One region of the Arthrobacter sp. TB 23 genome, then DNA from elsewhere that is predicted to be linked to it. Evidence: riboswitches for the same ligand, from Rfam matches in the RefSeq annotation. Region 1 holds a riboswitch; each other region holds the start of a gene.
What was found. A riboswitch is a leader RNA that binds a small molecule or an ion and turns the genes downstream of it on or off. The one in region 1 is predicted to bind S-adenosylmethionine.

Region 1 (10,310 bases):
CGACCTCACCTACCAGCTGCTCGGCATCTTCTTCGCGCTGGTTCCGGTGTTCCTGGTGCTTTTCCTCCTGACGGAGCCGGGAAAGTCGGTGTTCCGCACCCTGGGATTCACTTTCAGCCGGCCACGGGTCGATTTCGGCCTGGGGTTCGGCCTGGCGATGGTCATTGGGGTCGGCACGCTCGGCGTCTATGCGGCGGGGCGTGCGCTGGGGATCACGACGGCAATCGAGCCCGCTGCGCTCGACGCCTACTGGTGGACCGTGCCCGTCCTGATTCTCTCGGCGCTGCGTCACGCAGTGGTCGAAGAGGTCATTGTGGTGGGATACCTGTTTCACCGGCTGAAGCAGCTGGGCTGGTCAATGCCGGTCATTATCATCACCAGTGCCCTGCTCCGGGGCAGCTACCACCTGTATCAGGGCTTCGGGCCGTTTATCGGCAATGTCCTGATGGGTCTGATCTTTGGATATGCCTACACCCGGACCAAACGGGTGATGCCCCTGGTCATCGCCCACGCCCTGCTCGATATCGCCGGGTTTGTAGGCTTCGCCCTCTTTGGATCGGCGATTGGTATCGGCGACTAGTCGCGTGGCAACTTGCCGGCCGGTCACACGAAAGGGTGCAGTTAGATTTCCACCAGGCCGTTGGCAGTCTGGAAGGTCACGGACATGATGCCGGGAGTGCCATTGGGTGCCACCCACTGCACAACAACCTCATCGAGCGGCTCGGTCGCCGGCGTGCCCAGCCATTCAGCAATCCGGTCGGGGGACCCTGCAATGGTCAGCGAATCGAGGCGCACTGTAGCGGGTCGGGCCTGTGAGGGGTGCAGGGCCTCAGTACCGTCGTCCCACCGCAACATATAGGGGACCTGGGGATCAGCGATCAGCCCCTTGATGCCAATCTGCTGCCAGGTGAGCTCCTGACCGTCAGGAAATTTGCGGTTGCCCGGGACGGCGCTACGACCGAGGCGTTCCTCGAAGGGGGCCAGATCATCCACAGCAACACACCAACCCATCCAGCCGCCGCCAGCCTCGGACCGGGCGCGAACCGCCTGGCCGAAGGGAGCTTTGTCGGAAGCCGGGTGGTTCAGCACCTCAACAACTTCGAGATATTGACCGTTCAGCATCGGGAAAATCATGTTCCTGGTGCCGAAGCGGGGATGCACACCACCCTTCACCGGGTCGACGCCGAGGGCATCGGCGATCCTCCCCGCAGTTGCTACGAGGCCGTCGGGTTCACAAGCATATGAGACATGGTCCAAGCGCATGGCCCTAGTTTGGCACTTTGTGATCTGTGTCTCGACTTAGGCTACCCTTACCGACGAAAAGGCGTCTCACGCCACCCCGGGCAGCCATCAGAACGATGATCAGCGCCGTGACCTGGAAGAAGCCACCCAGGTACACCGCATCGCCGAAGAGGAACGCCACCAGCTGGAGCACCAGGAGTTTGCTTCCGGGAAGCACCAGCAGCAGGGCCCCACCATTGATCACCCGGGGGAGAACCCGCTCAGCCGTACGGACGCGGGTCAACAGGGCCTTCTTCACCCGCATCACCAGTTCGAGCACCAGCTTCAGCAGCGCAGCGGTCAGCAACGCCAGGGTGAACGTCTCGGAAATCACCGCGGGAAACAGTTGAATGAACAGACCCAGGACGACGAGGTAGACAAAAACATCGACGAGATCGATTGGGCGGATCCGCATGGCGCAAGCTTATCGGGCTGCTGGGGGTAGATCAGGGTCTTTTTTGCCACGGACTTTCAGATACACGGACGTTCACATATTTGCGTCGAAGCTGCGTTTTCGGGTTATCTAGGAACAGGTCACGAGTGCCAGCACGGAGCGGAACACCCCGCTCCACCAAGCCCCGGCTTGCTGGACGGCAACCCTCCTTCGCGGTGGGGTGCCCCGGGTGACGACCAGGCGGCGGACAGGGTGTCCGGCGCAAGCGCGGATTCCGAGGTGGGCGATACCAGTGACAACTATTCACACCGCACAACAGGACCGGGCCCAGGTGACACCTGACGGCGTCGTCCGCTCACTCGGTCTGGGCCCCTTCACCTGTGAAACCGGGGGGCACCTGCCCGAGATTACGCTCGCCTATGAAACCTGGGGCACCCTCAACGACGATGGGTCCAATGCCGTCCTGATTCAGCATGCACTGACCGGCAGCTCCCATGTTGCCCGCGGCGATTCGACCGAAGACGGTTGGTGGGACCAGCTGGTGGGCCCCGGCAAAACCATCGACACCACCAGGTATTTTGTCGTATCCATCAATATGCTCGGCGGCTGCTATGGCTCCACCGGACCTGCGTCAGGGGACCCCGACGGCGTCCCCTGGGGCTCCCGATTCCCCTACCTCACGGTCAGGGATTCGGTCCGGGCTGAGGCCCTCCTGGCTGATGCGCTCGGAATCGATCGGTGGCATTCGGTGATCGGGGGGTCGCTCGGCGGCGCGAGGGCCCTGGAGTGGGCTCTGGTGTACCCGGAGCGGGTCGAACGGTGCGCAGTCATCGCCTGCACTGCCGCAAGCTCGGCAGAGCAGATTGCCTTCGCCCAGGCGCAGCTGCAGGCTATCCGGTTGGACCCGGGATTCGCCGCGGGGGACTACTACCCGGGCACAGGCCCGGTCGCCGGGCTCGGGCTGGCCCGGCGCATCGCCCACATCACCTACCGGTCCGAGCCGGAGCTGGAGCACCGCTTCGGTCGGGCGGCACAGGGTGCAGAGACACCCTTCGGCTCGTCGGACCCGGCAGCCCGGGGCAGATTTCAGGTGGAAAGCTACCTTGACCATCAAGCCAGCAAGCTGGTGGAACGGTTCGACGCCAACAGCTATCTGGTGCTGACCGAAGCACTTATGGGGCATGATGCCGGCCGGGACCGCGGTCCCCTGCACCTGGCGTTGCGGGATGCCACCGCCGAGTTCTTCATCGCAGCGGTTGACTCGGACCGGTTGTATTTCCCCAGCCAGTCCCACACCCTGGCACAGGCCTTGCCGGGGGAGGTGCCCGTCCACACGATCGTCTCACCGATCGGCCACGACGCCTTCCTGACCGAGATTCACCAGCTCGATCAACGCCTGCGGGAAGCCTTCTACACCGATCACTAGTGAATGACCGGGGCTTAGCCGCCGACGCCGGGGGGCATCCCGGGGCCAAAGATCGGAGCGGCATCGGGCCTTTTCGCCAGTACCCCGTCGCCCGAGGACTGGCGGCGGAGCCGGCGCAGCACCCAGGGGACGAAGTACACCTTCGCCCACACCAGGTCCTCCGTCCGCGCGGCGCGCCAGCTCTGATGGGGCAGCGGCTGCGGTTCGAGCGGCGTCAGGGAATGGGGTACCGCGAGGGTTTCCAGCACCATCATGGCAATGGTGTGATGACCCAGCGGGGAAAAGTGCAACCGGTCTCCATCCCACATCTGCGGGTTCACCAGCTGCCGGAGCGCCCACATGTCTGCGATCAGGGCGTCATGCCGGGCGGCGATGATCCTCAGGTTCTCGTTGAAAATTGCCGTCTTGGACCTGAAGTTGCCCAGCACCGAATCTCTCGCGTCGGGGCCAGCGAACAGGACCACCGTCGCCTGATCCGCGCTGAGCGCCTCAACGGCACCGTCCAGCCGGGCCGCCAGCTGGTCCGGGTCGCCACCCGGTCGGATCAGGTCGTTGCCGCCAGCCGAGATGGTGATCAGGTCCGGTTTCAAGGCCAAAGCCGGTGCAACCTGCTGGTCCACGATCTGGTGCAGCAGCCGGCCACGAACGGCGAGGTTGGCATACGCGAAATCCTCCCGGCTCCTGCTGAGTTCTTCAGCGACCCGGTCGGCCCACCCCCTGTTACCGCCCACGCTCTCGGGATTCGGGTCACCAATGCCCTCGGTGAATGAGTCACCGAGGGCAACATAGCGGGTCCACGGATGCGGGATACTGTTCGCCACGCTGCTCTCTGGCATGCTGTCGTGAGGATCGGCCGGGGTGTCGGGCGTCAGGTACAGGTTCCGGTTCATCCTTCTATCCTGTTACAGACCGATACTGAACGCGACCCTCCGCGCGTGAAAGACTAGGTCAATGACTCTTTCGGAATCACCCCACCTGCCAGCCGCCGATCACGCCACCGCGCCTGCCTGGGATCCCGTGGTCCTGTGGTCGCGCCCCGCGGCGGAACGCGAGGGTACCGCCCTGCTCGTCATGTTCCACGGACATCTTGCCAATGAGGAAGACCTCATGGGCTTAGTCGACCATCTGCCGCCCAACCTCACGGTCGCCTCCGTACGGGCCCCCCACGCGATGGGGCCAGGGTTTACCTGGTTCCCCCTCACCCAGGACACCGGATACTCGGTGGATCTGGTGACTGACACCGTCGCCAAGGTAGCCGGCTGGCTCGACTCGGTGAAAGCCGGGCATACCAGCGTGTCCCTGCTCGGCTTCTCCATGGGAATGGCCGTCGCCACCACTCTGCTGCGTCACCGCCCCCGCGACTTCACCGCCGTCGTCGGGCTCTCAGGGTTTGTGGTGCCAGCCGAGGGCAGCCAGTTCTTCAATGACGACGACGCCGCAGCGCACCCGGTGCCGCTCTTCTGGGGGCGCGATCAGGAGGATCCGGTGATCACTCCCGACCGGATTGAATTCACTCACCGCTGGGCTGTCGCACACACGAACCTCACCAAGGTGCTGTATGCGGGCATCGCCCACAGCATCAGCATGCGTGAGCTTGCCCACGTCAAGGAATTCCTCGAGCTGACAGTTTTCGGGATTGAACCGCAGCCTAACCGCCGTTAGCGGTCTCACGGGTGATAGTGACCGAGGCGCCATTCACGGTTACCACGTCGCCTGGATGGAGCTGCGCGCCGCGGCGCTCCTCGATGGCCCCGTTGACTTTCACGAGGCCGTTATCCACCAGCTCCTTGGCCTGTGCGCCGTCCTCAGCCAGATTGGATAGCTTCAGCAGCTGACCCAGCCGGATCATGTCATCAGTAATGGGGATGGTGTGGCCGACGGTCGGGTCGCTTTCTGGGGATTGGTTCATGGCTCCATTCTGCCCGACCCTGCCGGTCTCAGCGGCATGGCTCCGAATCTCTTGATCCGTTCGACTGGTCCCAGGGCACGGGCCAGCCTGCCATAGGATCAATGGGTGTCACACCACCCCCGGCTTCCCCTGTTCCTCGGCCTGCTGCTCGCCGTCTCAGCCGGCGTGGCAATTCCCCTGCAGGGGAGAATCAACGGCGCCCTCGGAACACACCTCAACGATGGGGTTGCCGCAGCGCTGGTCAGCTTCAGCACCGGCCTCGTCCTGATGGTGATCATCACCCTCGTGCTGCCGCGGGGGCGGGCCGGTTTCCGGCAGATACTTCCCTCGGTGCGGGAGCGGCGGTTCCCGCCCATCTATCTTGCCGCTGGCACCATCGGCGCGTTCTTTGTCTTCTCCCAGTCCCTGACCATCGGTGTTCTGGGGGTGGCGCTCTTCACGGTAGCGGCAGTGATGGGCCAGACCCTCAGCGGCCTGCTCGCCGACCGTGCAGGCATCGGGCCGGCAGGGAAACGACCGCTGACCGTGATGCGATTAATTGGCACGGCGCTCGCCGTCGCTGCCGTGGTCTGGGCGGTGTCACCCCGGTTCGGTGCCACCGGCGACCTCAGCAGCTGGCTGATACCGGTGCTGCTGCCGATCCTGGCCGGATTCCTCATCAGCTTCCAACAGGCCATGAATGGCACCGCGTCGGTTCACTATGGGACCCCAATCATCGCCACCCTGATCAATTTCATCTCCGGGGCGTCGGTCCTGCTGCTCGCCTGGCTGATCAAAATTCTCATCGCCGGGCCGGGCGCGGCCCTGCCCGCCGAGTGGTGGTATTACCTCGGCGGTCCGCTGGGATGCGTCTTCATCGGGCTGGGAGCGGTGCTGGTCCGGAGCCTCGGCGTCCTGCTCACCGGTCTGGGGATGATCGCAGGCCAGCTGGTCGGTTCCCTGGCCCTCGACCTGGTCTTCCCGACCCCGGGCACCGTGGTGGAACTCGCCACCGTGGCGGGCCCCATCCTCACCCTCATCGCCATTGTGCTGACCACCTTGCCCTGGCCGAGACGGGCGCTCCGGGTACGCTGATCAGCCGACCCCAGATGCCTTGACCTGGGCAGTTGACCCGGGTAGTTGACCGGAGCAGCCGATACACCCCGGCAGCCGATACGCCTCGGTAGGCTAAGGTTGTACCTTCGATTCGAGCAGGCACCCAGCCCCTGTTTTGGAACCCCTCACCGGGACCATTCACCGGAACCAGGAGCTGAACCTCAGCCCTGCCGGACACCACCACGGACCGCACCCAGCGGCCTGTAGAAATGGAGAACCACCTTGGCCAAGAACCAGTCCGCACTCGACCCCATCATTTCCCTCGCGAAGCGCCGCGGGTTTGTCTTCCAGGCGGGGGAAATCTACGGCGGATCACGGTCAGCCTGGGACTATGGTCCCCTCGGCGCCGAGTTGAAGGAAAACATCAAACGCCAGTGGTGGCAGTCAGTGGTTCGCGGGCGCGACGACGTCGTCGGCCTGGATTCCTCCGTGATCCTCCCGCGCAAGGTCTGGGAGGCATCCGGCCACGTCGAGGTGTTCAGCGACCCCCTGGTGGAATGCCTCAGCTGCCACAAGCGGTACCGGGCCGACCACCTCGAGGAAGAATATGAGGAAAAGAAGGGCCGCGCCGCCGAAAACGGGCTCAAGGACATTGCCTGCGCCAACTGTGGCACCCGCGGGGAATGGACGGAACCGCAGGAGTTCTCGGGACTGCTGAAAACCTTCCTGGGCCCCGTCGCCAACGAGGAAGGCATGCACTACCTGCGGCCGGAAACCGCCCAGGGCATTTTCGTGAACTTCAACAACGTCCTCAACACCTCCCGCAAGAAGCCACCCTTCGGCATCGGCCAGATCGGCAAGAGCTTCCGCAACGAAATCACCCCGGGCAACTTCATCTTCCGCACCCGCGAGTTCGAGCAGATGGAGATGGAATTCTTCGTCGAGCCCGGCACTGATGACGAGTGGCACGAGTACTGGATCAAGAACCGCCTCGACTGGTACACGGACCTGGGCATCAAGCCGGACAACCTGCGGCTGTTCGTGCACCCGCTGGAGAAGCTCAGCCACTACTCCAAGGGCACCACCGACATTGAGTACCGGTTCGGGTTCCAGGGTTCGGAGTGGGGCGAGCTGGAGGGCATTGCGAACCGCACCGACTTTGACCTGTCCACCCACTCGAAGCACTCCGGTACCGACCTGAGCTACTTCAACCAGGGCACCAACGAGCGGTACACACCGTACGTGATCGAACCCGCCGCTGGCCTGACCCGGTCCTTCATGGCCTTCCTGGTGGATTCCTACACCGAGGACGAGGCCCCCAACTCCAAGGGTGGCGTCGACAAGCGCACCGTCCTGAAGCTGGACCCACGCCTCGCGCCGGTCAAGGCTGCCGTGCTGCCCTTGAGCCGCAACGAGGATCTGTCGCCGAAGGCGAAGGATCTTGCCGCGCAGTTGCGCCGGAACTGGAACATCGACTTCGACGACGCCGGCGCCATCGGCCGTCGCTACCGTCGCCAGGATGAGATCGGCACCCCGTTCTGCATCACCGTGGATTTCGAGACCCTGGACGACCAGGCCGTCACCATCCGGGAACGCGACACCATGGCCCAGGAACGCGTTTCCCTCGACAAGGTTGAGGGTTACCTGGCCGCCCGACTGATCGGCTCCTGATGGTGCTGAACTACCGTGAATGGCGCGACGGCGACGACCTTGAGCTGATCCAGCTCTGGGGCGGACCCGAGAACGCGCAGGTCGAGCAGGCCAGGGCACTGTTCCGTCCGTCATCGAACACCCCGTGGCTGCGCTGCATTGTGGCCGAAGACGTGGTGGGAACCGGTACAGCGGGAGACGGTACGGGCGTTCCGGTCGCCGCAGCGTATGTCTTTGAACCGAAGCTCCACAACCAGCGGCTGTGGGCCTACATTGAGGTCGCGGCGGACCACCGCCGCACCGGGGTGGGGTCCACGCTGCTGGCGATGCTGCGTCATGAGGCGGGCGGGTCGCCGTCGGGCGCCACCCAGTTGCGGGCGAAGGTGATTCCCGGCAGCACTGGCGCGGATTTCGCCACGGCCTCAGGGTTCGGGCAGATCCAGCGGTCGCGGATCGTCAAGGTGGAGCCCGGTGCGCTGTCGCTGCCGGTCTTCGACGACGCTGGTGGCCCGCAGCTGGACGAAGCGGCGACCGGATCGGTTGAGCTGACCACCGCCGTCGCCGCCTGGTACAACTCGGTGCACGCGTGGGATCCGGCGGACATGACCCTGGGCCAGGCCCAGCAGTATCTTCTTGCCGACTCCACCGGGGCCGGGGGAGCAGTGGTGCTCAGGGACAAGCCGCAGGCCGACGGCGGGAAGATCGCCGCGTTCGCTGTCAGCTACACCCAGACCCGGACCGATGATCCAGCCGACGTACTGGTTGGCTACGACCCCGACCTCGCTCCGGCGGAGCAGGAAGCCGCGGTAGCGTCCCTGCTGGCGATGCTGGTGCACCAGTTCCCGGTACTGCTTGAGGTGGATGATTCGATGACCGCCCTCGTCAACGTGGTCGAGCCGCTCCTGGCGATGGGATCAGCATCGGTCAGCGCACCGGAAACCCAGGTGATCAGCGACTAGCGACTGGACCTGAACAGTGAGATAAGGCGGGCCCACGACTTGAACTGGTGGGCCCGCCTTATCTCATTCGGCTACTGACGCTCGTGCCGCCCGGTGGCCTTGTCGTGGGCGTCGGCCGCGATGCGTTCCTCCTCGGTCATGGCGCCGCCGCCCAGGGGAGCGGGATGCCACCACGCGCCGGGTTCGGGGACCAGCGGGAAGTTGGCGATACCGCGGTCAATGCCGTCCTGCAGTTCGGCCCGCAACTGCTCGGTCTCCTTGACGACGTCGGCATCCGCCCCGTGCCAGATCGGCGGACTGATGTGGACCCGCACGGGTGCCCTGAAGATTGCTTTGAGGGACAGCTTGTGGCCGCGGCTCATGAACCGGTGAGACCCCCACACGGACATCGGAAGGATCGGCACACCAGCCTCTGCTGCCAGGCGGACCGCATCGGTTTTCAGTTCACGGACGGTGTAGCTGCGGCTCACTCCGGCCTCGGGCAGGATTGCCACATACTCGCCGGCCTTCAGCTTCTCCAACGCACCCTGATAGGCGGCGCTGCCCGCGCTGCGGTCAACGACCACGTGCCCTGCCGCTCTGATCGCCGGTCCGGCGAACCAGTGTGCCGCCGCACCCTTGGTGACGAGGAACCGCATCTGGGCGCGGGCATGCCGCCACAGCACCAGTTCGGCGAACGCAAAATCGAGGTACCCGAAATGGGTGATCGCCACCACCGCTCCCTGGCCCGGGACCGGACGCCGTGACCGGCCGTTCAGCGGACCCGCAGGCAGGAGGTTCTCCTGACCGGACACAATGACCCGAATGCGGAACACAAACCGGAGCGCCTGTCCGGTGTGCACGATCATGCGATAGAAACGGTCATTGGGCTGGGGCTGCCAGCGCCCGATTTTCTCAGTGAGTCGACTCATGATGATGCACCTCGTCCGGGTTTGGGTGGCAGCGGGAAGAATCCGCTGGTGTTCTCGATGTATTCGCGGTAGCCGGGGCGGGTGCTGAGCCGCTTCTCCGTCAGGGGCTTGCCTGTCTTGTTGGAAAGGGTCCAGATCATCAGGGCGGGGGAGAGGATGGTGAGCACTCCGGGCCAGGAATCAGCCGATACCAGGAACAGGCCCACCCAGACGGCTGCGTCACCGAAATAGTTGGGGTGCCGGGTATAGCGCCACAGGCCCCGGTCCATCACCTTGCCCTTGTTCGCCGGATTGTTCCGGAATGCGGCCATCTGGTAGTCCCCGCTTGATTCGAAGTAGAACCCGACCAGCCAGATCACAGCGCCGACCCAGGCCAGCCAGCCCAGGGGGCCGGTGGCGTACATTCCTACCTGAAGGGGCAGCGACACGAAGAGCATCACCACACCCTGCGTCAGGTAAATCTTTCGCAGGGCATAAATGTTGCGGGAGCCCGGCGCCTTGCTGAGCATGTCCTCGTACCGTGGGTCCTCGGCGCCGTCGCGGGCCCGCCACCCGATGAATCCGGCCAGCCTCAGCCCCCACGCAGCGGTGAGGAGCAACAGCAGCCAGCGGCGGGCGTCGTCGCCGGCTGCGTCCACCGAAGTCTGGGCAGAGGTGACGAACGTGATCGCCGCGATCACCACAAACCCCAGTCCCCACGCCGTGTCGATCACCGAGTGGCGCTTCTGCACCTGGGCCATCGCGA
Region 2 (10,310 bases), on a different contig from region 1:
GATGAGGCCTACGCCGAGGGGCGCACCATCGAGTCCTACGCGTACGCCCGAACCGGGTACCACCGCGGCCTCGATGCGCTGCGGCGGAACGGATGGCGGGGCACCGGCCCGGTCCCGTACTCGCACGAACCCAACCGCGGGTTCCTCCGCTCGCTGTACGCGCTGGGCAGGGCTGCGGCCTCCATCGGAGAGATGGACGAGGCGGAGCGCATTGCCAAGTTCCTCGGCGAATCCGATCCGGAAGCCAGCAGGCAGCTCGGCAACTGAAGGTGAAAAACTAGGTTGACGGTCGCTTGATGCTGGTCACCACGGTGACCAGCATCGGCGCGGCCGGGGCGGAGCTGAACCCGAACCGCACCGGTGGGGACAGCCGGGCGAGTGCGCCCTGGTCCCTGCCGTGCCAGCGCACCGACGCGGCCGCAATTTTCACCGCCGCCGTCACCCCGTAATACTCGGTGCGGCCGTTGCCCGCCGAACCCGCCGTCTGCACCCCCGGCATCACAAGACCGGCCACCGGGTTGATCAGGCTGAGCCAGCGCGGTGACGTTGCTACCCGGGCGGGAACGAGGCTGAGCAGCCGACCGAGCCCTGTCACGCCGCCAAGGTCGGCGGTCAGTTCGAGCGGCGCCGCTGACACCGTCAGCCGATGCTCGTCGAGTGTGGAGACCACGTCCACCACCTGAATCTGATCGAACGTGTAGGTAGCGCTGACGTAGTCCGCGACGGCCTGGTTCGGCGCGAGCAGGGTGCGCCGGCCGCCGTCGTCCTCCACCATGACGTCGGTAAAGGCGCCCAGCGGCGAATCCGCCCACAGGCCAACGACCAACCGGATTCCGGCGGCGGTACCAACTCCCGCAATGTTGCCAACAAATCGATCCATGATCATATTCTCCCCTCCCGGTGCGCCCCAGGTGGCATCATGAGCCTATGCAGACGAACCGGATGGAACTGGTGTGGGTGGCGCTCGCCGCCGTGCTCGCGTTCTTCTTTGTCCGGGCCGGGATCGAGAAGGTCATGGGGGACCCCGCCGCGCTGCTCCCGTTCCAGGAATCCGGGCTTCCCGGCTGGACTGTCTACCTGACCGCTGCCGGCGAATTCATCGGGAGTGCTGCCCTATTCGTTCCCAGGGTGCGCACCCCGGGAGCGTTGCTGCTCGTTCTTGTCATGACCGGCGCCGCGGTGACGAACATCGTCAACGGTGACGTGGGGTACCTGTGGACCAACGTGCTGCTGGGCGCCGGTGCCATGGTGCTGGCCTGGCAGGGGCGAAGCCACCTGCTGAACCCACTCCGGCGGGACAATCGTCCGGGCTGAGGAGCTCGAGGCTTCCGGGACCCAGAACAGGTCAAGAAGTCGGTTGTGGATGCCGCTGCCGGAGCCGGGTAATCATCAAGCCGAGCGTCAACGGGATCTGTTGCTAAACTTGGGTGGTAAGAGCCCCAGATCTCTTGCCGCAATGCACTGAGGTCTTGGGGCATTCTCATGCACTTCTGGCGGCATCGGCACGGTGTCCGGATGCCGCCGCAACGATGGGGGAGGATCCCATGCCAGCGATCGTTATTGTCGGAGCCCAGTGGGGCGACGAAGGTAAAGGCAAAGCAACAGACCTACTCGGCGGGCGGGTTGACTACGTCGTCAAGCCAAACGGCGGGAACAACGCGGGGCACACCGTCGTCGTCGGCGGTGAAAAGTACGAGCTGAAGCTCCTTCCCGCAGGCATCCTGAGCCCCAACGCGGTCCCCATCATCGGCAACGGCTGCGTCATCAACCTTGAGGCACTCTTCGAGGAGATCGAGGGGCTCGAGGCGCGCGGCGCCGACACGTCCAAGTTGCGTATTTCGGCGAACGCGCACCTGGTCGCTCCGTATCACCAGGTGTTGGACAAGGTCACTGAACGGTTCCTGGGCAAGCGGGCCATCGGCACCACCGGGCGCGGCATCGGTCCCGCCTACATGGACAAGGTGGCACGGCTGGGGATCCGGGTCCAGGACGTCTTCGATGAGTCGATCCTGCGGCAGAAGGTTGAAGGCTCACTCGCCCAGAAGAATGAACTCCTGGTCAAGGTGTACAACCGGCGTGACGTGGAGGTGGAGGAAGTGGTCGAGTATTTCCTCGGCTTCGCCGAGCGCCTCCGGCCGCTGGTCATCGATTCCACCTATGTGCTGAATGAGGCGCTCGACGCCGGCAAGGTGGTGCTCATGGAAGGCGGCCAGGCCACGTTCCTGGACGTAGACCACGGCACCTACCCGTTCGTGACCTCGTCGAACCCCACCGCGGGTGGCGCATCGGTCGGCTCGGGGATTGGCCCTACCCGGATCAGCCGCGCAGTGGGCATCATCAAGGCCTACACCACGCGCGTCGGCGCCGGTCCCTTCCCCACCGAACTCTTCGACGACATGGGCATGTACCTGCAGACGAAGGGCGGCGAGTTCGGTGTCAACACCGGGCGGCCACGCCGCTGCGGTTGGTACGACGCCGTCCTGGCCCGCCATGCGGCCCGCGTCAACGGCTTCACCGACTACTTCGTGACGAAGCTTGACGTGCTCACCGGGATCGAGCGGATCCCGGTTTGCGTGGCGTACGACGTCGACGGCGTCCGGCACGATGAGATGCCGATGACCCAGACCGATTTCCACCACGCCAAACCCATCTTCGAGTACTTCGAGGGCTGGACCGAGGACATTACCACCGCGCGGACTATCGATGACCTGCCCGATAATGCGCAGGTGTACGTTCGGGCGCTGGAGAAGATGTCAGGTGCCCGGTTCTCGGCCATCGGCGTGGGTCCAGACCGGGACCAGACCATCGTCATCAACGACCTGATCGGTTAGGGAACCGGTTGGGCCCCGCTGGCGACGACACCGGTCGGCTGCTTGAGGACGCCATTCGGCGGCTCCTCGACGAGCGGGCCCCCGAGGCGACGATCTGCCCGTCGGAGGCTGCCCGCGCAGTATCCGACGGGCAGTGGCGGGACCTGATGGAGGCGTCCCGGGACGCTGCCAAGCGGTTAGTTGCCGCCGGTGAGGTGGAGATTACGCAGGGCGGAGCGGTCATCGATCCGTCCACCAGCAAGGGGCCGATCCGGATTCGGCGCCGTCGCGCCTAAACGCTTACATTTCGGTCCGCCTCGCCGACAGTTCAGTGAGGAGCCGACAACCACCCGAATCCAGGTCGTCGCCCACACAACTTTTGAGGGGCGGAAATGGCGCCGACGGCGTTTTCTGAGCGAGCCTTTCCCGCTCACCGGCGGCAGCCGTGAGCGCCGCCGGGCTGGACTATCAGGCGCTCTTCGATCATGCCCCCTGCGGGTACCTGCTGGCCCACGCCGTCGGGATCAAGGCGGTAGCCGAGGGCGTCGAAACCGAGGGGCAGCGTGAGGCCCTGATCGGGCTCGCCTGCGACCTGGCCCAGGGATATCACTACGCCCGGCCACTTCCAGCCGACGAACTGGCGTCATGGTTCGCGATGGAATCCCCTGACCGGACGCCGGTCAGCCCCGGTGCCGCAGCCCTCTAGCTGCGGCACCACCTGCCTTAGAGGTTGATCGTGATGTCGGCTTCCTCGCGGAGGCTGGATATCAGGGACTCCGCTGCGGCGGATTCCTTCTGGGTCTGGAGCTGCTCCTCGAGAGCTGGCCGTGCTTCCTCGAACGGGGGAACCTCGGTCTCTTCGCCGCTCTGGGCGCTCTGCTCTTCCTGCTGGGCCACTGCCTCGTCGTAGGCGGTGGTGAGCTCCTCCTCGGAGGGTGCGGAGTCCCCGGCCTCTTCCTGGATGAGCTGTTCCACCTGGACCTGGGTGGCGAGCTGGTCGTTGACTGTCGCCTCGTCCATGCCCTGCTCGGCGAGCGCTGCGTAGAACTCCTCGGCCGAACCAAGCTGGTTGGCTGCTACGAGCTCATCGAGTGCTGCGGTAGTTGCTTCGTCGCTTGCCTCAATTCCGCGTTCGTCAGCTTCCTGAACCAGCAGTTCGGTGCCGATCATTCCCTCGATGGTCTGGGTTTTGAGCTCATCCTGGTCGACAGCTTCCCCGGACATCTGAGACTGGATTGCGGCCTGCTCGTACTGGGCGGTGTAGACCGATTCGAAGTCCGCCTTCAGGATTTCGGTGCCGTTGACCAGCGCCACGACGTCAGGCACGCCTTCCAGATCGGCGTCGGCAACTTCGGGGGCCGCTTCGGGCGCTGCGCTCTCATTGGCGGGGGCCTGCGACGTCTCGGATCCCGACTCGCTGCCGTCTTCGGGGGTGCCGCATGCGGACACCACCGAGATAATTCCGGCCAAGGCAATACTCAGTAAAAACTTCTTCCGCACAATATTCTCCTGCCAGATAGATAACCAACCTGCGAAGGTATCAGTCCTCTATGAGCGTTAGCTGGGCGTCACCGTTCCACGGCGGGGTCGCACTGTCCGGGTTCGCACTGTCCGGGTCGCACTGTCGGGACTGGGCCCGGACTACCAGCCCCAGGTGCCGGGGGCGCCTTTGAAAGGCCCGACGATGCGGCTGGTGATCCAGCCGCCGTAGAAGTCGCCCTCCTGCGCCGTGACCACTTCACCGTCAATAAAACAGCGGTCCATTGCTCCCGGATAAATCGCCACCCGGGTTTGCAGCGCCTCGAAGCCGGGGGTGGGGGTTGGGTAGGTCCACCCGGCGCGGGGTGCGCGGTGCTGCCCGCTGACGACGTCGTAATACGCTGCCATCCCCTTGTACTCACACAACGATGAGCCCTCCACCCGAGCCAGGGCGCCGGCGACGAAGTCGTCCATCGGAACGTAGTACACCGGGGGGTGGCTGGTTTCCAGGACCCGGACCGAATCGGTGCTGTCGGCGATCACCATACCGCCGAACTCAATCATCACCCGCTCGGTGGTGGGCTCCAGCCGTGGCGGTCGCGGGTAGTCCCACACTGATTCCTGGCCGGGGCCGGGGACGATAGGTTGCAGTGTCATAACCCAACAATAAGACGTTCAGGCATTCGGTAGGCTGTGAGGGCACCTATTTCATGACTGAAAGCGGCGACGATGAAGATCAGCGTTGGGCAGTTCCGACCGGGCGGTAGCGTCTCGGACAACCTCAAGACCATGCGTGGGCTTGCCGAACAAGCGCGTTCCGAAGGGTCCGAGCTGATCGTCTTCCCCGAGGAATCCATGTTCTCCATCGGGAAGGTGGAGGGTTCGCTGGCGGCTGCCGTCGACGAAAACTGGTCGACCTTCGTGCAGCAGCTGTCCTTCATCGCCGTCGAGCTCGGCATCGCTATTGTTGCTGGCGGGTATGAGGGGAGCGGCGAGGACCGCCCCTACAACACGCTGGTCCTGGTGGATGCCACGGGGAAGATTGTTGACACCTACCGCAAACTTCACCTCTACGACGCTTTCAGCTATCAGGAGTCCACCCGGATCAAACCCGGAGACGGCGGCATCAAGGTGGTTACGATCGGTGACCTGTCAGTGGGGCTCATGACCTGCTACGACATCCGCTTCCCGGAACAGGCACGTGCGCTCGCTGACCGCGGGGCGGATCTGATCCTGGTGCCGGCCGCCTGGTTCAAGGGCGATCACAAGGTGGATCATTGGGAAACCCTGCTGAAGGCCCGCGCCATCGAGAACACCGTCTGGATCGCGGCAGCCGGGACCTCGAGCGGGCATACCATCGGGCACTCGGCGATCCTCGACCCCATGGGAATCCCGCAGGTCTTCCTCACCGACGAGGAAGAGGGAGTGGTCACCACCAACGTGTCACGCCGACGGATCGCCGACGTCCGCGAGTTCCTGCCCGTGCTCAAGAACCGCCGATTCGCGCGCAACGAGGAAATCGTCGAGTCCCACTAGCCCAGCCACCCTGCCCCCAACCAACGGGATCGAGTCAACCGAAATAGCCACTTTTCGGGGCGATTCCTGTTGACTCGATGGGGGTGTGGGATGGGGCTAGATGATGGGTGGGGCTAGGCGGTAACCTGCCGCTTCGACGAGATCACTCCGGTGTTGAAGCCAGCCAGGTTGAGTCCACCGTGGAATCGCGCGTGCTCAATCTTGATGCAGCGGTCCATTACCACGTTCAGGCCCGCCTCCTCGGCGTCGTGCGCAACGTCCTCATGCCAGGACCCCAACTGCAGCCACAGCGTTTTCGCGCCAACAGCCTTCGTCTCCTCAAGGACACTGGGCAGATCATCGTGCTTTCGGAACACGTCGACGATGTCGGGGACCTCCGGTAGGTCGGCCAGGGACGCGTAGACGGGCTGCCCCAGAATCTCCTTCGCCACCGGGTTCACGAAGTACAAGCGATAGGGCGACGACGACTGCAGGTAGGTGGCCACGAAGTACGACGCGCGGGACGGCTTATCCGATGCCCCAATGATCGCCACCGACTTGGCGTGACGCAGGAGCGAGAGTCGTTCAGGGGCGGACGGGCCCTCCCAGGTCCGTGCCGTTTCCAGATCGGCGCTCATGCGGTGGCTCCCTCGTGCGGAGTAGGTGTTGAGCCCTGCGGAGTTGCAGTGGCAAGGTCCAGTGCCTGGTCGATGTCCCACAGGATATCGTCCAGGTCCTCGAGTCCGATCGAAATCCTGACCAGGTCCTCGGGGATGCCGGCCGTGACCAGCTGCTCGGCGGACAGCTGCTGGTGCGTGGTCGAGCCGGGGTGGATGACCAGGGTGCGGGCATCGCCCACGTTGGCCAGGTGTGAGGCCAGCTGCAGCGACTCAATAAACTTCTGCCCTGCCGCCCTACCACCTTTCACCCCGAAACTGAAGACCGACCCGGGCCCCTGCGGCAGGTACTTGGCGGCCCGCTCGAAATGCCGGTGCGAGGGGAGGCCCGCGAAGTTCACGTACTCCACCCGCGGGTCGTTCTCCAGCCACTCGGCGACCGCCTGGGCGTTGGACAGGTGTTCGTCCATCCGCTGGGCCAGGGTTTCCACGCCCTGCAGCAGCTGGAAGGCCGACATGGGGGAGAGGGACGGCCCGATGTCCCGCAGCTGCTCGGTGCGCAGCTTGGTCAGGAAGCCGTACTCGCCGAAGTTGGCCCACCATTGGATATTGCCGTAGGACGGGACCGGCTCGGTCATGGTGGGGAACCGGCCGTTACCCCAGTTGAAGGTTCCGGCCTCGACGACGACGCCGCCCAGGGTGGTCCCGTGCCCGCCGATGAACTTGGTGGCGGAGTGGATCACAATGTCGGCGCCGTGCTCGATGGGCCGGATCAGGTAGGGGGTGCTCAGGGTGGAATCGATGATCAGCGGCACACCGGCGTCGTGGGCGATCTTCGCTAGCCCCTGGATGTCGGCGATTTCACCCGAGGGGTTCGCGATCACCTCCGCGTAGACGGCCTTCGTGTTGTCCTGGATGGCCGCAGCATAGTCAGCGGGATCCGTGCCGGGGACGAAGGTGGTGTCAATGCCGAACCGGCGCAGGGTCACATCGAGTTGGGTGACCGTGCCGCCGTAGAGCTGCGACGCGGCGACAATATGATCCCCGGCCTGGCAGAGGGCCGCGAACGTGATGAATTCGGCGCTCATGCCCGACGCCGTCGCGACCGCCCCGATGCCACCCTCCAGGGACGCGATCCGCTCCTCGAACGCGGCGACCGTAGGGTTGCCGATCCGCGAATAAATGTTGCCGTACTTTTGGAGCGCGAAGAGGTTGGCGGCGTCGTTCGTGTCCTTGAACACGAACGAGGTCGTCTGGTAGATGGGTACCGCTCGGGCGCCGTGGGCCGAGTCGGGGGTGCCACCCGCGTGAAGAGCGCGTGTACGGAAACCGAAGCTGCGATCAGCCATCAGACACCTGCCTTAATCTGGTTGTCAACATTGAAATCTAGGCCCTCTTTACGGGCGAGGTCCGCTTCGAGTTCGCGGACGATGGGGAGGATGTCTTTGCCGAAGGCTTCGACCTCCTCCTGGAAGTGGAGGTAGCAGGTCAGCATCAGGTTCACCCCGATTTTCTTGTACTCGACGATCCGCTCGGCGATCTGCTCGGGGGTGCCGATCAGCTGGGTCTTGAAGCCGTCGTTGTACTGGATCAGGTCCTCGAAGGACGAGTCCGCCCACATGCCCTTGCCGTCCTTGGTCGAGGCCCCGGCTTCCTGCACTGCGCCCCGGAACCCCTCCACCGCCGGTTTGTGGGCCTTGGCCACGATCTCGCGGAGCGTCTCGCGGGCTTCCTTCTCGGTATCGCGGGCAATCACAAAACCGTTGAGCCCGAACCGGGGGTGGCGGCCGACGTCGGCCGCTGAGGCCTGCACGCCGGCGATATTCTCCTTGAATCCCTCGAGGTCCTTGCCGTTGGAAAAGTACCAGTCGGCCACCCGGCCAGCAGTGGCCTGCGCCGCCGTCGAGTTGCCGCCGAAGAAGATTTCCGGGTGTGGACGCCCGGGCACGTCGACGGGCGGCGGGTTGAGGGTGAAATCGGTGATGTTGTAATATTTGCCGGCCTGGGAGAAGTTCTGCTCTGTCCAGAGGCCGCGGAGGATCCTGATGAACTCTTCGGTGCGGACGTAGCGCTCGTCGTGCTCCAGCCACGGCAGCCCGAACCCGGTGAACTCACTCTTCAGCCAGCCGGACACAATGTTCACCGCCGCCCGACCACCGGAGATGTGGTCAGCGGTGATGATGAACTTCGCCAGGACTCCGGGCTGCCACATACCGGGGTGGACGGCGGCGATCACCTTCAGCTTTTCGGTCGCACCGAGCAGCGCCAGGGAGAACGACGTCGCCTCATGCTGCTTGTCGGCGCCGTACGACGCCGCATACCGGGTTTGCGAGAGGGCGTACTCGAAGCCGGCGTCCTCCGCGATGCGGGCCAGCTTCTTGTTGTACTCGAAGTCCCAGCTGGTGCGCTGCTCAATGGTGGAGACCACCAGGCCGCCGCTCACATTGGGCACCCAGTACGCGAACTTCAGGGGTTGGGAAAGGTCAATAGCCATAGTGGTCCTCCATCGTGCCTGGCATTAGCACCCTAATGTCACTGCCGTGGGCAGTGGCCAGGGTTGCTGCGGTGTCAATGAGCCAGATCTCTCAACCGCTCGGGATGGTCCCCACCAGTGTGACAGTCCTCTCACGGTCGACCAACATTGTTGCTCTCCGTTGCGGGTTGTCCCTCCGGTGGGGTTTACAGGCGGGGTCACGGTGACGCCCTTGCGGCCAGTGCGGCAGCGATGCCGGGCACGCACGCCTCGTTCTGCAGGGAAGTGGTGTCACCCAGCGTTGTGTTCTCGAACAGTTGCGTCAGGAGTCGGCGCATGATCTTGCCGGACCGGGTCTTCGGGACGTCCGCGACGACGACGACGGCGGCCGGCTTGGCGATCGGCCCGATCACCGCCGCGACGTGGTCCCGCAAGACCCGGCTCACCTCCTCCGCCGCGTGCGCGCCGGCCCCGTGGGACGCAGCCAGCACCACGAAGGCGGCAATCGCATGGCCGGTCCGCGGATCGGAGACCGGACAGACGCCGGCCTCGACCACCCACGGGTGAGCAACCAGGGCCGATTCAATCTCGATGGTCGAGAGCCGGTGGCCTGACACGTTGAGCACATCGTCGACCCGGCCGAGGATCCAGGTGTCGCCGTCGTCGTCGTTCCTGGCCCCATCACCGGCCAGGAACCAGCCCTGGGCGGCGAACTTTCGCCAGTAGGAATCCAGGTAGCGCTGCGGGTCGCCCCAGACGGTGCGCGCCATCGCCGGTCCGGTGCGGTCCACGACGATCAGGCCCTGCTCACCGGTGGGTACCGGGTTTCCGGCGTCGTCGACAATCCGGGTGCTCACGCCGGGGAGGGCGCGGGAGGCAGAACCGGGCTTGAACGAGGGGTCAGTGGGGCGGGGAGAGAGGATGGTGGCGCCGGTTTCTGACTGCCACCAGGTGTCGACGACCGGTGCGGTGCCAGCCCCGAGGTGCTCCCTGAACCAGCGCCAGGCCTCGGGGTTGGTGGCCTCACCGACGGTGCCGAGGAGACGGATCGAGGACAGGTCGTAGCTGGCAGGCACGCCGTCCGGGAACCAGCCCATCAGCGACCGGATCAGGGTGGGGGCCGTGTAATAGCTGGTCACCTTGTAACGCTGGATGATCTCGAAGTGCCGCCCCGGATGTGGGGTGTTGGGGGTGCCCTCGAAGATCACCTGGGTGGCGCCGTTGGAGAGCGGACCGTAGATCTCGTAGGTATGGGCGGTCACCCAGGCAAGGTCGGCGGTGCACCAGTGGACGTCCTGGTCCCGCTGCGACGGATCGGGGTTGCTGAACAGGTAGTCGAAACTCCACGACGCCTGGGTCAGGTACCCACCGGAGGTGTGCACCAGGCCTTTGGGCTTACCCGTGGTGCCGGAGGTG
Region 3 (10,310 bases), on a different contig from region 1:
CGGCCTTCGTCGACCAGCCGCTGCTGGTCGGTGGCCACCCCCAGGGGCTGCGGGATAGCTCGGCGGATGAACGCCTGCCGGACGTCGTCGTCGAGGTCAACGAGGTCCTCAGCGTCGAAGACATCCCAGGCCGGGAGCGGGATTTCATTGCCGTCCGCTGGCAGCTGGTCGTTGATCACGCCGCCCTCGCCGAGCGGTCCGCTATCCACATAGATCCCGCGGAGCACATGGTTGGGCCGCTGGTCGATAGCGCCGTAGATGATGGCACCGCCCGCCGAATGTCCGACCAGCACCACAGGCCGGTCCACTGCATCGATAGCGGCCACGACGGCGTCGATGTGCTGGCGGAGGCCGATGCCGGCCCGGGGCGCATCCTTGGCTTCCAGGCCGGGAAGGGTGAGCGGATGGACGTGGTGTCCAGCAGCCGTGAGCGGGGGAGTCACGTCATCCCATGACGACGCGTCAAGCCAAAAACCGGGAACCAGAATGATGTCCATGACGGGACCTTACGCCCGGTGGGGGTTCCCGGCAACCATTGACGCCCGGAACCGGAGCCGCTTCGCCCCTACCGGCGTAACGGCCGTCGGAGTAGGTTGGGAGGGTGAGTTTCACCGTAGCAGCTGACGCCTATGACCGGCTCATGGGCCAGTACTCAGTGCCTCTGGCTGCAGAGTTTGTCCGGCTGGTTGACGTCGGAGCTGGTTTCCGGTGCCTCGACGTGGGGTGCGGCCCCGGAGCTCTGACGGCCCGGCTGGTATCTAGGGTGGGCGCTGGCCTGGTTGCGGCGGTCGACCCGTCAGAGCCGTTCGTTGCTGCGGCGCGGACCCGGCTCCCCGGAGTCGACATCCGTCCCGGCACAGCCGAGGAGCTGCCTTTTCCTGACAGCGTGTTCGATATCGCGTTGGCGCAGCTGGTGGTTCACTTCATGAGCGATCCGGTGGCGGGCCTGCGGGAAATGGGCCGGGTGACGCGCAACGGTGGGGTAGTGGCAGCGTGTGTCTGGGATAACGCTGGCGGCCGCGGACCGCTGGCCACCTTCTGGCGGGCCGTCGAGGAGGTCGGCGGACCCACGGCATCAGAGGCTAGGCGTGCGGGGACCGCTGAGGGGCACCTGGCCGAATTGTTCGAGGCCGCGGGTTTGAACGAGATTGAGCAGGGGAGTCTCAGCGTGCGGGTGGAGTTCGACTCATTCGCCGGCTGGTGGGAGCCCTTCACTCTCGGCGTCGGGCCGGCCGGTGATTATATGAACGGGCTGGACCCCACGGGTCGGGAGTATCTCCGGAAGGCCTGCGCCGAACTGCTTCCCGCACCGCCGTTTATGATCGACGCGACGGCGTGGGCAGTCCGGGCGCGTGCTGGGTGACGGTCACAAGTGGCCCCTGGACCCCCTGGGCCACACAAGAGTGGTGCACCAGTACACTAGCGGTCGCGCAACCACTTAGCCGGGGATGAGCCACTTTTCTGGGCACTATCTTCCGAAAGCGGGGGAGCGCCGTCGGCCGGCTGTCCGGACTCCACCGTGGGAGATTGGTCCCTGAGGAAAAACGCTCCGAGGGAACCGGCGAGGGTCGCGAAAACCGCCACAGAGTAGATGGCCAGCAGCACCTGGAGTGCGCGGGCGAAATGGTCTGTCGGAGTGATCCCGGTACCGGTAATTGTTGCCATCGAGGCTTCGAACAAGGCGTCGGTGTAGGACTCGTGGGACCCGGTGGCATAGAGCAATTGGCTAGCGGCAAGAATCACTACCGCTGTCACTGCCGCAAGCCAGCCGATCCTGCCGGAAAGCAGTCTGCCAGCGGATCTGGAGCCTCGCACGCTGGCAGAGAGGATTCCGCCGAACCGCGCGAAGCGAGCCGCCCGCAACATCCTGAACGCCTGCAGCGCCCTAAAAAATCTGAGGAACGGGACAAGCAGGAAAACTACCTGCCACCAGTTCTTCCGCCAGAACGCGGCACTGAAACTGGCGATGTAGGCTCGCAACAGAAACTCACCCACGAAAATTACCCAGAACAGCCAGCCGACAATACTGAACACCAGGACAAGCGTCGGATCCTCAGCCAGCACCTGTCCGAGCACTATGAACAGGAAAATGATGCCCAGGATGCCCATCGGTTTGTCGAGCCGCCGCGCCAGTTCTTCGGCCGATCGCAGGCGTACCCCAAGCGGTGAGTCGGAGCCTACTCCGTCATGGGGGCTGGTCATGGCGTACCGGCACCTGGCCAATTGGTGACTTCGTCGAGCGCGGATCCGCTACCGATTTTGTCCGTAGGAATGACACTGAGGGTGCCGTTGGTTTCGAGTATCACAGCCGCAATGTCAGATAGGTCTCCTGAGCCAGCGGTGCGAATTGCCTGACGTACCTCGGATTCCGTCAGACGGTTTCTGCGCAGTTCGTCAGCCTGCAGTTGCCCTCCAAGGACCAGGGCAACCGGCTTGGCCGTGACCAACGAACGTATTCGGGGCCAACGTGCCGACATAGCGGCGACCACCAACTGAAGCGACGCCAGTAGCACCAGTGCAGTCAGTCCCTGGGCGAAGGAGACCTCAGCACTGAGCAGGATGGTGGCAAGTGTAGATCCCAGGGCAACGGTGACGATGAAGTCAAAAGCATTGAGCTGGCTAAGGGTACGTTTGCCCGACGCCCGCAGGAGCACCACCAGCGCGGCATATGATACCGATCCAATGATGAGTACTCGGATAATCTGATCCCACGATTCAAACCACATGTAGAGATCGTTTCATACGGCTCGTGCCATCGCAGCAGGCTAGCGGTAGGGGACGTGGGGTTTGTTCGATCCCAGTGAAGAACCCGCCTCGAGAGGACCACCCATGACCAATGAGAAACGCTATTCACTCGTCGATCCGGCGTCACCAGCTTTCGGTGTCGCGTCAACCGCCGTCATGGGCGCCGTCACGCTCGTCGATCCTTCCAGGCTGGACGGACAGCAGCGCCGCGTCATGCGGGTGGTCTCGGCCGTAGTGTCGGGGCTCTACGTTGGCGTTACGATCGGCGGCAAGCGGCTACCGCTCAGGGCTCTGGCCGGGGTCGTTACAGGAGCTGCCACGCTTCGTTTCGCTGACACCACTGAGGCTATCGATTTGCGACTGGAGAACAAGCTGCGCCAGGTCGGGATCCAGCACCCGCGACGATGGATTGCCGCCGGTACGGCAGCGTTCATCGCCGCCGGATTCGTTGGTGATCGTGCTGCAGCCAGAAGGGGGGAGTTCCTGGCCATGCTCGAGGATCAGTCCGAACAGGTACGGCCGCTGGACAGCAAAGTTCGAAAACTGGTGAGGGGCATCCTCAGCGCCAGCGAGGAAAGAGGGGCTCAGGAACTCCGCGCCCAGCTGGATGCCGCCGAGGAGGTCTACTGGGACGACGAGTTCACAGGCACCGCATACTTCAAGGTCCCGGAAGGGTTGCCCCGCGCTGTGCCACACAACCAGGTATATCCGGTGCGGGCCCGCTTCATTGGGCCGGACGGCGCATCACATCAGGTGCTCGTACAAGTCCTCGACGGCATGATTGACCACATCACAGCAGAGGTAACGAACCAGGAAGGCGGCGATCATGTCGAAGGCCTCCTTGAAGGGTGGCCGGACGCCGCCGAGGTGGTCTATGTCCTGGATAGCACCGACGGGACGAGCACAACGATCGGCTAAGGCCGGCTCCTATCTGTCGAGCTACGACGGCGCCGGGGTCACAGGTCCGCCCGGGTTGCTCGCCATTGGGGATCACGTGGCGGAGTCGATCTACCTCTTGCATAAGCGACTTCGGAGTGTTTAGCTTCGAGTGCGGCGCGTCCGGGCTTGGGGCCGAGATTGAGATTATTCCAGCAGGGTCGGTGGAATTGCTGAAGCCCCGCAAGAATCGCTGAACCGAGGACAGAATGCATGCGAAGCGAAACAGCGCGACCACCCTGCTCGCACTTGCCCTCCTGATGGCAGGGGCGGGCTGCTCCGTCAGCCCGGGATATTCCAGCGTCCTCACTGATGGGGGCACCGACGAAATGTGCTTCGTGGATGTGCCGCCAAGCGAGGGGAAAACCCTCGTCGGTGAGATAATCACCAACAACGGAGATCAGCCGGTCACCGTCACGGAAGTGAAGCTGCTGGATGCTCAGGACATGGTGGTGGAGGACGCCTACATTATTCCGATGCAGTCAGGCCCAGGCACTACCCTCGGCGTGAGCTCGACGCTAACAAAGGACCCTGAGGTTCAAGCCATACTGGACCGGGCCGAACCGGCTGAGGGCTACGTCATCGGCCCAGGGGAGCAGGTTAATGTGGTGACCGCAGTATCAATCGCCGCAGGTGTCCGCCAGGGAACTGCATCGGGAATTGAGGTGCGCTCTGAGCAGTGGCCGGACACCAACGTCTCTGACGCGCGAATCAAAATGACCATGACGAAAGACTCGTGTTTCTGACCACCAGCTATCCGTTAGTTGACATAATGTAGATTATCGGCGTTTGTGTGAAGAGTTCAGCAGCGGATCCGGGAACTCCCTTTACCGCCAACCTGACGGAAGATTATGAACTACTGACGATCACCAACTCGTTGCCTTCTGGGTCGGCGACCAGCCAGTGATCCTCGGATTCGTCAAGGAGCCTGCCACCAGCAGCGACGCTGGTGGCGAGGCGCGTCTGCGCAAGGTCCGGCGGCACGTCAAGCTCGACGTGTAGGCGGTTGCGCTGGCGACGGCGATCGGTTTCGGAAGCGTCGATCTCCTGGAATACCAACACGGGGTTCAGCTGCAGCGGATCCTGGATGTCGCTGACCCCGGCCCGCTGGTCGCGGGTGTATCCGAGTGCGGCGACCCAGAACGCACGAACCGCCTCGACGTCGGCGGCGTCGAAGAAGAGTTGGAGGAAGCGTGGCAGCCCGTGATCCGCAGTGGCTCCGAGTTCGCGTGCCACGGTCTGCAGTCCCCCAGCGAGGTGGGCGAAATCGGGGTCGAGACCGTCGGCGGCGCCCTCCCACTGGTCCTTGCCGCTGTCGAAGATCACCAGCCCGGGGCGTAAATCGATGAGCAGCGGGAAGCCCGTGTTATCGGCCAGGGCCGCTGCTGCGGTGGTCAGGTCTCGCTGCTGGGTCGATGAGGTGGTGCGGTAGCACGCCATCGCGCTGAACACCGTCTGCCAGTCGGCTGTGCCGATTCCCCCGCCGAGCGCCGCGCCAGGCACCAGGTCTACCTCGTTGCCGTCGGGGTCGGTGTGACGGACTTCGAACGGTCCTGAGGCGGGACCAAGATCCGCCCGCTCGACCTCCGCAGGCGGCCGCACCACGTCCAGATGGATGCGGTTTCGCAACGGCCGCGGCTCGGTCGACTGCCGGATCCGTAGCGCGGGGTCGCGCCGCAACGGATCCGCCAGACCGCCGTTGTCAGCAGGCGCGTAGTCGAGCACGCGTTGCCAGAATGCCCTCACCCCAGACGGATTCGGGGATTCGACGACGACGCTCAGTTGCTGCAGCACGGCAGGGTTCGCCGTTAGCCCAAGATCCTGCGCAGCCGCCGATACTGTCTCGGCGTGGCGGTCCGAGTCGAGGCGCACTCGGACGCCGGTCCTGCGCAGATCGGTCCCGACCCCGGGTGTCAACTCCAGGATGCGTCCGGCCAGCGCCGCCCCGACGGTCAGCGAACGCGCGTCGAACCATGCCGTCGCAACGTTATCGATCACCCGCCACTCCGTGCTGATCTCTCTCATACCGAAATGTATACCCACCTGCACCGGCCTGCCAATGCTGAATGTTGCGTCGGAAGTCGTACAGATCAGGACTTTCTTGATCGCCCCATCATTATGCGATTAGATCGCCGTAGTCCGCAGGGTATCGCTCCCCCGGACTGAACAACCATCCAGAGCGGCTGAGAGACCTGGCTCGTTGAAGCCGCAGCAACCACCCCTCGGGGCCGGTGCTACTGCCAGGACCGATGGAGAAAGTTTTATCCCCCGTTGGTGTCGACCCCATTCCTGGCGGTCAGATGCTTCAGCGTGCGTGGGTAGGGCACCTCGATCACGACTGAGAGGATCGACATGATTTCCCGCACCGTCTCACACCACAACGTCCTACCGCCCAACCCCGGTCCACGCCGGCGGTCCCTGCGGGTAGCGGCGCTCATCGGCCTTACGGCAGTGGCGCTCACCGCCTGCGGTTCGACCGCCACTACCGCTCCGGGTGAAAATGTGGCCAGTGGACAGCCGGTCGAGGGCGGCACCCTGGTATATGCCGAGGTGACCCCCATCAATAACTGGCAGACCCAGTCCGCGAGGTTCTATGAAAAGTCCAATGTCCTCAACAGCGTCCTGGACCGCCTGACGTATTTCGACGCCGACCAGGGTGAGATTGTCCCCTGGATAGCCTCCGAGTTCTCCGCCAACGCAGACGCAACCGAGTTCACCTTCACCATTCGACCCGATGTGACGTTCAGTGATGGCACCCCGGTAGACGCCGAGGCAGTCAAACTGAACCTCGACGCCCAGGGCTTTGGGATTGAGGCGGCCCAGATTCAACCGAACGTGGACTTCGCCGGGTACGAGTCGGCCGAGGTGATCGGTGCTGATCAGGTGCTGGTGACGCTGTCCTCCCCCAACGCGAACTTCCTGCGGGCCACCACCTCGGTCACCGCCGGGTTGGTGTCCCCCGCAACACTTGAGCTGGATGCGGCAGGGCAATCAGCCATCTCCCAGATATCCGGGTCCGGACCCTTCACCTTCGAGTCCGAGAAGCCTGATGAGGAAGTAGTACTGGCCAAGCGCCCGGACTACGCCTGGGCGCCGGAAACCGCTGACAACCAGGGTGACGCGTACCTCGACAAGGTCGTCGTCAAATACCTGCCGGAGGTCGCCCATCGTGCTGGGGCGGTCCAGTCGGGGCAGGTCGACCTGGTGAGGGGCCTCCAGCCGGTGGATGAGGAAACCCTTGCTGCGACCGGTAATCAGGTTCTCCCGGCGAAGGGCGTGGACCTGACAGTGAACATGGCCGCGGTCCGGGTCGGCAGCGGGAAGCTGGCCGACGAGAACGTCCGCCGGGCCCTGCAGATTGGTATTGACCGGCAAAGTCTCAAGGACACCGTCCTGTCCGACAGCTACGAACTGGCTGCCTCGGTCCTGAACCACCGGGCACCCGGCTTCACCGACCTGTCCGAAGAACTCGAATACCAGCCCGAGGAAGCACGGCAGCTGCTCGACGAGGCGGGCTGGAAAGTCGGGGCCGACGGCATCCGGGCCAAAGACGGAATAGCACTCGAGGTGACCGTCACTAGTTCCAACAATTCGGTTGTCATCAAACCGGCCTTCGAGCTGATTGAACAGCAGTGGCGTGAGATTGGTGTCAAGCTCAACAACCGCGCCGGCGACAACACCTTTCTCGCCTCAGCAATGCCTGACCCAGCGGTGGAGTTTTTCGGCACCCGACAGTTCATCTACGGCGGTCTCGGCCCGATCTTCGAGCCGGAAAACAACACCATGACGCACACCAGCGACGAAGACCTCAACGCTATCTTCGCGGCCGAGCGTGCGGCAACCTCACTCGAAGAGCGCGATGAGCTGCTGGCCGACGAACAGTATGCGTTGGTGGTGGATAAGGCCTACTCCCTGGTGCTCTGGGACGAGGTCCAGGTTTACGGTGCCCACAGCGGGACCCAGATTGAATTCACGTCCGGCACCGCCCCGGTATTCCAGGGTGCCTGGAAAACCGGCGGGTAGCGTTCATGATCCGCTATCTCTTGCAACGGATAGGTCAGGCCCTGTTGGTGGTGTGGCTCGCCTACACTGCGGTTTTTCTCGCCGTACAGCTTCTGCCCAGCGATCCGGTAACAATTTTCCTGACCGCCGACTCAGCGGTCGATCAATCAGCGATCGACGCCATGAAGAGTCAGTACGGCTATGACCAGCCATTGCTGACGCAATACCTGAACCAGCTGGTGGGGCTCTTCTCCGGTGATTTCGGGTACTCGCTGGCTTCCGGACAGTCAGTGTGGGACCGGATCAGTGGGGTCGCCGGGTCGACCGTCGCCCTGGCCGGCGCCGCCTTCATCACTGCGGTACTCATCGCCGTTTCCCTTGTCGGCGCCGCGACACTCACCCGTTCGACGGTGATCCGTCGGGTTTTAGTGAACGTGCCTCCCCTGTTCGCGGCCATTCCAGCATTCTGGCTCGGTCTTGTGCTGCTCGATCTGCTCTCCATCCGCTGGGGAGTCATGTCGTTGTTCCCCGATGGTTCCTTTCTGTCCCTCGCCGTCCCGGTACTGGTACTGGCCACTGTCGTGTCCGCTCCCCTGGCCCAGGTGCTGCTCAAGAGCATCAACCACGTCTATGACCAGCCCTTCATAGATGTGCTCCGGGCGAAGGGTGCCTCACGGTCCTGGATCTTCTTCCGCCACGCGCTGAAGAACGCTGCGGGTCCCGCCCTGACAATCATGGGCATCACGGTTGGAACGCTTTTCGCCGGGTCGGTGATCACTGAAACCGTCTTCGCCCGCTCGGGTCTCGGGTCAGTGGTCCTGACGGCAGTCACCACCCAGGATGTGCCGTTGGTGCAGGGACTGGTGCTCCTGACGGCTTCGATCTTTGTGGTGGTCAACCTGGCAGTTGACCTCCTGTATCCGCTCCTTGATCCCCGCATCCTCACCAGCAGTCGAGATGGCGCCCCCCGGGCCCTTGCTGCTTGATGACCTCCCTTCGATAAAGGTTTCCCTGTGCCAACCACCAATAATCTCCCCCCTCCAGTACTGACTGCAGATCCAGGCCCAGGCAGGAACGGCGATCCCGGCCTCGGGGCGGCGGTGCCCGAGACCGCTCCTGTGCCGTCAGCCCGACGACGGCGCGGACCGCTTCGTAGCCCGTCCCTCTGGTTGACGGCGGCGCCCCTGACCGTCGTCGCCGCCTGGGCGCTCGCTCCCGACCTGTTCACCTCGTTCTCCCCACTCGACGGGGTGCCGGGCGACAACTTTCGTGCACCCGACGCTGACCACATTTTCGGCACCGATCATCTCGGCCGGGACGTCTTCACCCGGGTGGTGTTCGGTACGCGTCAGACCCTCCTCACCGCCGGGCTCGCGGTCCTCATCGGTCTGGTGGTGGGCACGCTCGTCGGGATCATTGCCGCAACCGCGGGACGGGCCGCCGACACCACAGCGATGCGGCTGGTGGACGTGCTGCTGGCCGTGCCCGGCTTTCTCATCTCGCTCGTCATAGTCACCGCCTTCTCCCCCGGGCCAATTTCGCTGGGCGTCGGCATCGGCATCGCCTCGGTCGCCTCCTTCGCCCGAGTGGTCCGATCAGAGGTGTTGAGGGTGCGCAATCTTGACTTCATCGAGGCTTCATTCCTCAACGGTGGAACCTTTTGGTCAGTCATTACCCGCCACCTCCTGCCGAATGCCAGCGGACCCGTCCTCGCGTTGCTGGCGGTTGACCTGGGTGCGGCGATCCTCGCCATCTCCGGGTTAGGCTTCCTCGGCTTTGGCGCCCCACCACCCACCCCGGAATGGGGCCTACTGATCGCCGAAGGACGGCAATATCTCGGGACCGCCTGGTGGTTGACCACGCTGCCTGGCCTCGTCATTGTCCTGACGGTCCTTTTACTGGCGACCCTGGGCCGACAGCTACTCAAAACCTTCCGAATCTAGTCAGGAGCATCCAGTGGACGTTACCCACGCACGACCCAGCCCCAACCCCGCCGTAAAAATGGCACAAACTCCTCGCTGGACCGACGAATCACTGCTGACCATCCAGGGACTGCGGATCGAATATGGTCGCGGAACTGAGGCGAAGACCGCCGTCGACGGCGTGGACCTCACCATCCGCCGCGGTGAGATTGTGGCACTGGTCGGTGAATCAGGCTCGGGCAAATCCACCCTGGCCAAATCGATCATCGGATTACTCCCGGCAGCTGCGCAGCGGACCGCGGGGTCCATTTCCCTGGGAGACCTCGCACTCACTGACGCACGAGAGAGGGACCTGGAAAAAATTCGGGGGGTACGGATCTCACTGGTACCGCAGGACCCCGGAGCCTCGCTCGATCCCGTCAAAACGATCGGTTCCCAGCTGTCCGAGGTCTTCCGGCTGCACTCCGGCGGTCCCCGGCAATCCCGTGAGTCGATCCGGTCTGAGGTCATCCGGTTACTCGATCTGGTGGGGATTGACCGGCCTGAGGAACGGCTGAAACAGTACCCGCACCAGTTATCAGGGGGCCTGAAACAGCGTGTTCTCATCGCGATTGCCTTCAGCCTCCGGCCGGAGCTGCTCATTGCTGACGAACCGACATCGGCTCTTGACGTGACCGTCCAGGCGAAGATTCTCGAGGTTTTTGA

Region 2: another riboswitch for S-adenosylmethionine. It lies ahead of sfnG (dimethylsulfone monooxygenase SfnG); the one in region 1 lies ahead of metX (homoserine O-acetyltransferase MetX).
Region 3: another riboswitch for S-adenosylmethionine. It lies ahead of B384_RS0108725 (ABC transporter substrate-binding protein); the one in region 1 lies ahead of metX (homoserine O-acetyltransferase MetX).

The regions. Positions count from the first base shown of each region.
Region 1 is NZ_ALPM01000089.1:65,651-75,960, reverse strand. Features, by position in the region: gene B384_RS0113040 (CPBP family intramembrane glutamic endopeptidase) at 1-580, shown strand, start outside; gene B384_RS0113035 (VOC family protein) at 622-1,263, opposite strand; gene B384_RS0113030 (hypothetical protein) at 1,268-1,696, opposite strand; SAM riboswitch class IV at 1,814-1,949, shown strand; gene metX (homoserine O-acetyltransferase MetX) at 1,968-3,101, shown strand; gene B384_RS0113020 (SGNH/GDSL hydrolase family protein) at 3,116-3,937, opposite strand; gene B384_RS0113015 (alpha/beta hydrolase) at 4,053-4,763, shown strand; gene B384_RS0113010 (RNA-binding S4 domain-containing protein) at 4,750-5,010, opposite strand; gene B384_RS0113005 (DMT family transporter) at 5,116-6,084, shown strand; gene B384_RS0113000 (glycine--tRNA ligase) at 6,328-7,716, shown strand; gene B384_RS0112995 (hypothetical protein) at 7,716-8,654, shown strand; gene B384_RS0112990 (lysophospholipid acyltransferase family protein) at 8,726-9,565, opposite strand; gene B384_RS0112985 (DUF1295 domain-containing protein) at 9,562-10,310, opposite strand, start outside.
Region 2 is NZ_ALPM01000077.1:17,556-27,865, reverse strand. Features, by position in the region: gene B384_RS0111645 (DUF3151 domain-containing protein) at 1-267, shown strand, start outside; gene B384_RS0111640 (hypothetical protein) at 278-880, opposite strand; gene B384_RS18740 (DoxX family protein) at 928-1,314, shown strand; gene B384_RS0111625 (adenylosuccinate synthase) at 1,545-2,831, shown strand; gene B384_RS0111620 (DUF3253 domain-containing protein) at 2,840-3,106, shown strand; gene B384_RS0111615 (EAL domain-containing protein) at 3,256-3,516, shown strand; gene B384_RS0111610 (SurA N-terminal domain-containing protein) at 3,534-4,310, opposite strand; gene B384_RS0111605 (DUF427 domain-containing protein) at 4,452-4,946, opposite strand; gene B384_RS0111600 (carbon-nitrogen hydrolase family protein) at 5,019-5,825, shown strand; gene B384_RS0111595 (CoA-binding protein) at 5,939-6,442, opposite strand; gene B384_RS0111590 (O-acetylhomoserine aminocarboxypropyltransferase/cysteine synthase family protein) at 6,439-7,770, opposite strand; gene sfnG (dimethylsulfone monooxygenase SfnG) at 7,770-8,915, opposite strand; SAM riboswitch class I at 8,922-9,026, opposite strand; gene acs (acetate--CoA ligase) at 9,113-10,310, opposite strand, start outside.
Region 3 is NZ_ALPM01000063.1:59,143-69,452, reverse strand. Features, by position in the region: gene B384_RS0108765 (alpha/beta fold hydrolase) at 1-497, opposite strand, end outside; gene B384_RS0108760 (class I SAM-dependent methyltransferase) at 602-1,363, shown strand; gene B384_RS18380 (hypothetical protein) at 1,420-2,202, opposite strand; gene B384_RS0108750 (DUF421 domain-containing protein) at 2,199-2,726, opposite strand; gene B384_RS0108745 (hypothetical protein) at 2,830-3,663, shown strand; gene B384_RS0108740 (hypothetical protein) at 3,891-4,427, shown strand; gene B384_RS0108735 (VOC family protein) at 4,531-5,706, opposite strand; SAM riboswitch class I at 5,849-5,937, shown strand; gene B384_RS0108725 (ABC transporter substrate-binding protein) at 6,034-7,704, shown strand; gene B384_RS0108720 (ABC transporter permease) at 7,710-8,669, shown strand; gene B384_RS0108715 (ABC transporter permease subunit) at 8,853-9,626, shown strand; gene B384_RS0108710 (dipeptide ABC transporter ATP-binding protein) at 9,685-10,310, shown strand, end outside.